2 regions of the Sporolactobacillus sp. BBK16-2 genome follow, and region 1 is predicted to be linked to the other one. Evidence: riboswitches for the same ligand, from Rfam matches in the RefSeq annotation. Region 1 holds a riboswitch; the other holds the start of a gene.
The links. Region 1 has a riboswitch for S-adenosylmethionine ahead of AC6F33_RS05920 (methionine ABC transporter ATP-binding protein). Riboswitches for the same ligand answer to the same signal wherever they lie in the genome.

Region 2: it holds a riboswitch for S-adenosylmethionine, as region 1 does, so the genes downstream of both, AC6F33_RS03455 (amidohydrolase) here and AC6F33_RS05920 (methionine ABC transporter ATP-binding protein) in region 1, are expected to answer to the same signal.

Annotation. Positions count from the first base shown of each region.
Region 1 is NZ_CM187611.1:1,178,289-1,182,889, reverse strand. It holds gene AC6F33_RS05925 (methionine ABC transporter permease) at 41-706, opposite strand; gene AC6F33_RS05920 (methionine ABC transporter ATP-binding protein) at 699-1,718, opposite strand; SAM riboswitch class I at 1,871-1,984, opposite strand; gene AC6F33_RS05915 (anti-sigma factor domain-containing protein) at 2,126-3,070, opposite strand; gene sigI (RNA polymerase sigma-I factor) at 3,096-3,854, opposite strand; gene gcvH (glycine cleavage system protein GcvH) at 4,163-4,543, opposite strand.
Region 2 is NZ_CM187611.1:677,460-682,060, reverse strand. It holds gene AC6F33_RS03465 (ribulose-phosphate 3-epimerase) at 1-151, opposite strand, end outside; gene AC6F33_RS03460 (PIG-L deacetylase family protein) at 419-1,111, opposite strand; gene AC6F33_RS03455 (amidohydrolase) at 1,144-2,289, opposite strand; SAM riboswitch class I at 2,438-2,542, opposite strand; gene AC6F33_RS03450 (hypothetical protein) at 2,680-2,877, opposite strand; gene AC6F33_RS03445 (VanZ family protein) at 3,002-3,457, opposite strand; gene AC6F33_RS03440 (GH32 C-terminal domain-containing protein) at 3,971-4,601, opposite strand, start outside.

The sequences.
Region 1 (4,601 bases):
AGTTACCATCATTTGTTTAATAAGTCAGCTTTTATGCTGTCTATCTCTTGTCAACACGGCGAGTAATATGATCGCCGACATACTGAATAATAAAGACAATCACTAGAATAATCACGGTCGCGATAAACGTAATTGTATTATTATTTGCTTGAAAACCTTCATTATAAGCAATAGTACCAAGTCCTCCGGCACCAACGACCCCGGCCATTGCCGTGTTGCCAATCAGTGCAATCAGCGTAACGGTCATTCCGGAAGATAGTGACGGCAGTGCTTCAGGAAGAAGTACTTTCCAAACAATGTGCCACTTGGTTGCACCCATTGCCTGAGCCGCTTCAATGACTCCCTTATCTACTTCTCTTAAACCGATCTCAACCAGCCGGGCATAAAACGGTGCCGCTCCGATAATGATCGAAGGCAGTGCCGCACTCGCTCCAATCATGGTCCCAATGATAATCACCGTAAGCGGGATCAAAAGAATGATCAAAATAATGAAAGGGATTGATCGAAACACATTGACGAATGAAGCAATAAACCTGTAGATAATCTGATTCTCATAGAGTCCGCCTTTTGCCGTTAAGTAAAGTAAAAGCCCTAAAGCGACTCCTAAAAAAAATGTAAACACACCGGAGATAGCTGTCATATAGAGCGTTTGACCGGTAGACAGCCACATACTTGGCCAATCAACATTTTGTAACCACTCAAACATTTTCCTTTGTCACCTCAACTCTCACGCCTTCTGAACGCAGAACGTTGATCGCTTTTCTAATGGATTCTGAAGCCCCTTGAATGGAAACGATTGTATGCTCCGATTGAGTGTTCGCTCCGTATGCTAATCCAAGCACCTTTACCGATAGGTTCGTGTTCCCGAGCAGCCGCGATAAGCTGTGTTGAAACGTGGCTTGGTCAGCAGCCGAAAGACTGATTACAGTTCCCTCAGTATGTATCACATCGGAAACTTTGATTTGAATCGGTGTACTTTTCCCAGTATGGTTGCCTACGAATTCTTGAGTAATGGTTTGTTGCGGATTCGAAAACACAGACTCAACTGTTCCTTGCTCAACAATTTTACCGCCGTCAAGCACAGCCACACGATCGCATATTTTTCGAATTACAGTCATTTCATGAGTAATCAGTATGATCGTCAGTCCAAGCGTCTTATTAATTTCCGACAGAAGGGTAAGAATTGAATCGGTTGTTTTTGGATCAAGTGCCGATGTCGCTTCATCACAAAGAAGGACCTTCGGATTGTTAGCCAGTGCTCGTGCAATGCCTACACGCTGTTTTTGACCGCCGCTCAGTTGTGATGGATACGCAGACTCTTTGCCTTCAAGTCCAACCATCCGAATCAATTCGGCAATCCGATCTTCTCTTTGTTTCTTTTTCAGCTTCGTTAATTCTAATGGGAAAGCAATATTCTCAGCAACAGTCCGCGACCACAGCAAGTTGAAATGCTGAAAGATCATTCCAATTGACCGACGTTCTTCACGCAGCTGGCGCTCATCCAAGTCTGTAAGACTTCGACCATCAATCGTGATCGTTCCTGACGTCGGTTTCTCAAGCAGATTAATCATCCGAATGAGTGTGCTCTTGCCGGCACCGCTATAGCCAATAATGCCGAACACTTCCCCTTCCTGAATAGCAAGGCTAACATCCGATAGTGCACGCACCGGACCCTGATCAGTCCGAAACGTTTTTTCAACATTGCTTAATTGAATCAACTTCGTTCACCGCTTTCAATTATTACAGTCGTAAAAACTTATCCTACGTTTTTACTTGGCATTTAATCTGTATTCTACTTGGTGGCATCCCTCTCTCCGATTTTTGTTTCAACCAATAAAAAAACCCGCCTTGAGAGAGGTGGGATTCGCCTCTCTCATCTGTCAGAAACATTTGTTTCTGAAGGAATTAGCACCTTTATTGCAACGATCTGCAATTAGGTTGCCGGGCATCATCGGGCCAGTCCCTCCGCCTCTCTGGATAAGAGTTTTTCTATTCAATTGAGTGTTAATAATTTACCACGCATAACTCAAGCTGTCAAACCATTTTTTCTCTTAACAGATACCCGATTATGCATATTAAAAAATCCAAGCAGATGTTTCTCTGCTTGGATCTTCATAGACAAAAATCAGGCATAACCCGCTATTCGAGTGTTCAAATAATTATAGCTGCTGTTCTCCCTGCTTTTAGCCGCCTCACCGACCTGAAAAGGATTTTGAAAGAGCGGTTTAAGTTGATTGGCCCTAAAGGACGCTTGCTCCGTAGATGGTCTGCTTCCTTGAGTATTATTCCGTTCTCTAATCAACGAATGCCATGGCAGTGAAACAGCTCCTGATACTTCGCGCATCTTCTCAGTGGATAATTGTTGGGCATCTTCAAGCGAGAGCGTCTTGCCGTACGCATTCGCTTGCAAATAAAGCAGATACTTTCCAACAGACAGGCCTCGTGCTTCGGCATCCTTTTTTCGTTCAAGAGATGCTTGAAGCCACTCAATTCCAATTCCGTTCGCTTGAAGGGATTGACTTGCTCCGCGATTAAAAGATGCGGTCAAGCCCTCTGTAAATACTGATTTTTGCGAGCGGCCGATTTGATTCGTCAAAACTGTTGTAACTAAACAAAGCGATCGCTTATCTGAAACGCCTTCGTTCCTCAGTTTTGAGAAGAGTGCTGAACTGAACTGCTGAAGAGGCATCTTTTGGACGACAGGGATACTCTGAAGCAGTTGTCTTGCTTCACTGTTTAAAGGCTGTACAGAGATAACCTGCATATTACGATCTACACTCGCTTCGATACTTGCCTTTAAATCAAAATACACATATGCAGCTACCGGCCCAGGAGGCGCATAAGTACTATGCGACAACGGAATAAAACAAAGCAGCGAAAATCCAAGTGCGATGATCGGCGTCAGTATCGATTTGGGAAGAAAGTTAAATCGGGCAAGGTGTTTGGAACGTACCGTTTGTCCAATAGAAAGATCAGCCATGCGTCTGAGCCTGACCGATTTGAAGTCGCCTTCATCAGTCAGAATGACAGCACGCCTCCCCTTTTTGGACACGAGTACACCCTGATTAATCAGTTTTCCTCCCCACCTTTCTCGGTCACTGAACCGTTTCTAATTCCGGTTCAATATATGACTTTAATGCACTGAACCCGCCAATATAGATCAGCGACAATGCTATTATATATTTTCGATTCCTTTCAATCGTTTTGCGGCTACACGATACAAATTGTAACAAATCTTTTATCGGCAGCTGCTTCTTTTTCTTTAAATAAGTTACTAATTCCTTGTGCTCAACCAGCCTTTTTGCCGATACTTTTGCATTTTCACGCGCATCCGCATGCTTCGGGCAATGCTTGCTCAACACATCAAATGTAATACCGTATTCGAGCAGCAGTGTTTGATAGCTTTCGATTTGCTCCATACGCTCGTTAATCCGCCGCTGCTCTTCAAAGTGATCAATAGCAGCTTGCTGTTCGATGAAACTTTCTTCCATCGTGTTTTCATCGGTCTGTTTTGTCTGATCCAAATAAATATGGCGTACTTGGCGGGATTCTTTGCGAATGAAATCAATAATTCTGCGTCGAATGACCATGTCTGCAAAAGTCAAAAACTTACTTCCCTGCCCTTTTTGGTACTGGTTAATTGCTTCGTTAAACGCAACTAAACCGATACTGAATTCATCCATTGTCTGATCTATAAAACGATTGCATACTTTAGAAACAACCTTTTTAATAAAAGGCTGGTATGATTCGATAATTGAGTTTCGCAAGGATTCATCGCCTTGCTGTACCTGAAAAATATTCGTTTCAAGCGAAATATTAAACGCTCCGCCTAATGTTAACTGGTTTGCGCTCATCAAAACACTCACCTCTCGCTTTGGTCTTTAAGTCTTTGATCAATTCCAAATGGTAAAAATCAAATCTGTTGACCATCTTTTTTTTACAATAACATGTCCCATGGAAATGTAGGACTATTGTCAAAAACTTTTGTTAATGTCCCATTGTTCGAGGATTTTGTCGAAAAAGCAAAAAACCCTTGCCTCATTTATACCATGCTTCCCTATTGAAAAGAAAGCGACAATCTGGTAACAAAAAGATGACAAGGATTATTAAACTATTTTGTGAGTGACTTTATAAGTGCCTTATTGCCTGCATATGCCTTTCGTTAACCGATCAATTTCTCATATGCTGCAGCATCCAGAAGATTATCAAAGCTTGACGCATCAACAGATTCGAGTTCAACCATCCAAGCTTTTTCATAAGGCGATTCATTAACAAATTCCGGTGAATCTTCAAGTTCCTCATTAATTGCTGCAACAACGCCGCTTACTGGCGCATAGAGTTCAGAAACCGTTTTTACCGATTCCACACTGCCGAATGAATCGCCTGAGCCAAGTTCCGCACCAATATCCGGAAGTTCAACAAAAACAATATCTCCGAGTTCTTTTTGAGCAAACTCTGTGATACCGATACGGACTTTACCATCCGCTTCTTTCTTAACCCATTCATGATCCTTTGAATACAGCAAATCTGTAGGTACACTCATTATTTTGCCTCCGTTTTCAGGTACTGGATATTCCTTACATCTTAACGATACTTCTATT
Region 2 (4,601 bases), 500 kb from region 1:
CTTCCGGACTCATCCCAAAATTCGGGACAAAAGCCCCATCCATAATATCCATGTGGAACCCGTCAATTGCCGATTGCGACAGCAGTCGTGTTTCTTCCGACAGATGATTAAAATTAGCACACATCATTGAAGGATAAAGTTTTCTTTGCATTGTTCATTCTCCTTTCAAAGAGCTTCTATGGCGGAGTTGTGTGGTTGTTTTCTCATTGAACCTACTCAAAGAGTAGCATAAAAAAGCCCTCACAGTAAAGCGCTTTCATATTTTCTTCACTTATTTATTTGCAGAGGCGTTCAGAACTGGATGTGGTAAATTAATTGCCACTGGCCAGTCCACTATGTTTCTCTCTCTGAACATTAAATGAAGCATCCATTCGACTGCGGATAACAAATAAAAGGAAGAGACTTATCGCAAATTACATTAAATCAAAAGCTCACTATAATAAAGCTTATGAAAAGATTCAAGATATAGATCCTGTTCATTGCCGCCTTCCAAACGAATTCGATGCAGAAGTTGTTCTTTAAAGGAGCCGCCGCCAAACTGACTGACATGCTGCTCCGCCGATTGAACTTTCAAATGGAATGTCTCACGAATATTTACCGAATAATTAGGGTCATCGGTGTTGAAAAGATAAGTTTCCTGCGGCTTTGAAGGTTCAATGCCTTCTTCCAGATGTTCGGGGTAATAGCAGAAGCCGTCCGCCAAATAACCCGCCTCTGAAGCAACACACCCAATTGTAATATGATCGAAATGAACATCATATTTTTTAAAGGGATCAAAAGTAATCAAAATATCCGGTCGCTCCAATCTGATTTTCCGAAACACCTTCTCTTTGAGTTGTGCTTCTCTAGCAAACAGAGTTCCGTCAGAAAAATTAAGCCAGTTCACCGTAATCCCGAGTACATGGGCAGCAAGTGCCATTTCAGTCCGTCGAATAGTTGTCACTTGTTCAGGTGTCTGCGCCCGATCATGTGTCCCCTTATCACCATTTGTCGCGATCACAACAAGAACCCTATTTTTTTGTCGTACCAACCTGGCTAACGTGCCACCGATAAATGTTTCATCATCCGGATGCGCAATGAAAACAATCACTTTTTTCTCTTCGACTCCCATCTCTCTTCCTCCTTGCTGGCGTAATTCTGCGCCTATCCTTCCAAATAGGATTTCACCAAGGCAACAAACAGAGGTATGGAAGTCTCAAATGCTTTAGGATCTGCCTTGAATTTACTGCTATGAACCGGATATGCTGACCCAACACCTACATTGAAAAAAGTACCCGGTATGATCTGTTGATAGCAAGAAAAATCTTCTCCACCCATACTTGCTTCTAGATGCACAACATCAAAATGTTTTTTTAAGGCAACCGTTTCAACGAATTTTGTTAATTGTTGATCATTGACCACGGCCGGAGCACCGTCCACCCATTGGAATTCACTCGTGACCTCGTTAGTGGCGGCAATGCCGCTTGCTACTTTCTGCAAACGCATTTTTATTTTTTCTCTCGCCTTTTTATCAAAGGATCGAACGGTTCCTTCAAGCAGCGACGTGTTTGGCAGCACATTCCAAGTCTTTCCGGATTCAAGATGTGTGATTGAAACCACGCTTGGGTCAAACGGATTGACATTTCGACTGACAATGGTCTGAGCGGCAACAATAAATTCACCTGTTGCCACAATCACATCATCCCCGCTTTCAGGATGAGCGGCATGCGTACCCTTCCCATGAAACGTAACAAAAAAGCGATCCACTGCGGCATTAAAATTCCCCGTTTTGACCCCAACAACACCTGTTGGCAGTTCTGGATTAACATGCAGTCCGAAAATCGCCTCGACACCATTTAATATCCCTGTATTTACAACTCGGTCCGCCCCATGATCCACCTCTTCAGCCGGCTGAAAAATAAGTAAGATGCTTCCGTTTAACTGATCTTCAATTTTCTTTAATTCAATCGCTGTCGTCAGTAAATTGGTTAGGTGAAAATCATGACCGCATGCATGCATCCGATTTGAATGTTCCGATGAATAGGCCAAACCACTCTCCTCATTAATCGGCAGTGCATCAATGTCCGCTCGCAGCGCGATCAAACTGCCTGGTTTTTTTCCGCCAATCTTCGCAAAGACCCCTGTATCCATTGGATTGGATAAAATGTCAATGTTGTGCTCTTGAAGCACTGCTTTAATCTTCTTTGTCGTCTCAAATTCACCAAGGGCAAGTTCGGGATGTCGATGAAACCACTGAAATAAAGCTAAGGTTGACTTTTCTATCCCACTTTCTAATTCATATTGAGTCATCTTATTACCCCTCATAACTGATTTTTTGAAGAAACCTTAAGTTCTTATATTGCTGCTTTTTGTAAAAGCAGCACACCTAGAAAAATAAAAGCGACTGCTTTTCTTAGAGCACAAGAAAAGTAGTCGCCATTGCCGTCCGATTGTACTTTTCTTATCTCTCAGATCAAATCTGCCGGAATTAACACCATACACAGTTTTCTATGCTGGTTGTCGGGGTTCATTGGGCCGGTCCCTCCCCCACTCTAGATAAGAATTATTTAGTTGATGTTTAAAGCTTACGAGAGTTCCATTGAAGAGTCAATACTAATTCATACTATTTTTATGCGATTTGTTTTTTTGAATTAAAGTTCACCCATTTTTTTAAATCAATCGATGCCGGTGGTTCGACAATCACTCAGTTTCTACATCATCTCCGAAGATTCCTTTCAAGTGGTCTTCGAAATGTTCGTGGATGGTCTTGAATTTCTCGTCAAATTCTTCCTGTGTGATGATCCCTTTCTCCATAAGTAGGTAAAAAAGTGCCGTGTTTCGTTCATAATTCAACACTGCCTCTGATCCGAGTTCGGTCAATAGTTCCTCATCGGTCACAAAATCATCTCCCTGTTATTAAAATGTCAGCAGTAATAATAGGATAAACGAAATTGCTTGTCTGCATACGTGAAGTAATTTACTGACCAAAACAATTAAACATTGGACTGGAGGCTCAGCTCATTCACCGCTGTTCCTGCCCACTATGTTCCTCTCTCTGAACAAATCGATAGAACATGTAACCCAAAACAGCTCCCGTTGTGTTGAGAATCACATCATCGATATCGGTCATACGGTTAGGCAGGAAAAGCTGGATCCATTCAATAGTCGCTGAAAACAGAGCACTCATAAACAAGGCATGTGCCCAATGGAACTGCGGATACCTCATTGCCAGAAAAAAGCCAAAGGGTAAAAACAGCATAATATTCCCAAGATCATCAACGATAAAATAAAATAGAGAGGCTGATTGAAAATTTTTAAAGATCACAAGCGGATTCAAATTAATAGTAAAATGCTGAACAGGTGTCCCGGCAACGTTCCCGGTATGAATAATCCCATGTGGAATTAAGGTCAGATACAACACGAACAAAATGGAGAAAGTTAGAAGTATGTTAGCGAGAGCAATTTTTAATTGTTTCATTAAATCTCTCCTATATATTACTCAGAAAATCACAACCTGCTTGTCTGTATTGTTAGTCATTCCAAGACGATTTGTCAAACTTATAGACTGAATCGTTTTTAATTAATCAGGTAGAAGATAAGAGAATCCAGGTGTAAAAACTAGATTATTTTAAAAAAATGCGTGCAAAGTAAAGACGACTGCGAAGCAAAAGGAGATTCGGTTCAACTTTTCGAGCGTTCGGTCTAATTTTTCACAGATTCGGGCTAACTTCTCAAGTGTTCGGTCTAACTTTCTATCGGTTCGGCCTAACCTCTACTTTTCGGTCTAACTCTCACTAGATTAGGCCTATTTTTTCATGGATTCGGCCTAACTTTTCAAACGTTCGGTCTAACCCTTTCACTTCGGTTCAACTTTTCTCATAATATAAGTGTTTTTTCCATTGATACGATGCTGCGCATCTTCCGATGGTGTAAAAAAACACCGGAGCATTTTTACCGCTCCGGTGTTTTTGTTTCTTATTTATTTCCGCACTCAGCGCTTCTTCAGCGGCTTTGTGCCTAGATTGACCCGATATACATAACCCGTTTTGCCTTTATAAGTGACCTTGTACATTTTTGCTGACAGGGGACTTTTGGTCTTGAGCTTTGTATTTTTCGGGATCTTGATTCCTTTTCGTTTCTTACCCGTATTGGTGCTGTATAAATACGATGGCTTGTGAACGTAACGCGTCACGGACTGTGCTTTAGTTCCGAGATTCACTTTATAGACGTAGCCTGTTTTTCCCTTGTACGTCACTTTGTACATTTTTGATGAGAGCGTACTGATTGTCTGCAGTTTCACATTTGTTGCGATCTTAATTCCCTTGCGCTTTTTACTCGTATTGGTGCTGTACAAATACGATGATTTATGGACATAGCGTGTGACGGACAGGGGCTTTTCCCCAAGGTTAACTCTGTAAATGTAGCCTGTTTTTCCTTTATAAGTGATCTTGTACATCTTGGCTGATGGGTCGGTCTTGGTCTTGACCTTTGTATTAACAGCGATAAAATCAATTCTGGTCTTGCTGCCGCTTGACGTACTGTAAAGATAGGAGCCCTTTTTCACATAGTAAGTACGTTCTTTCGCATTCTCCGTATCACTCGTCTTTTGAAGCGCATCAAGA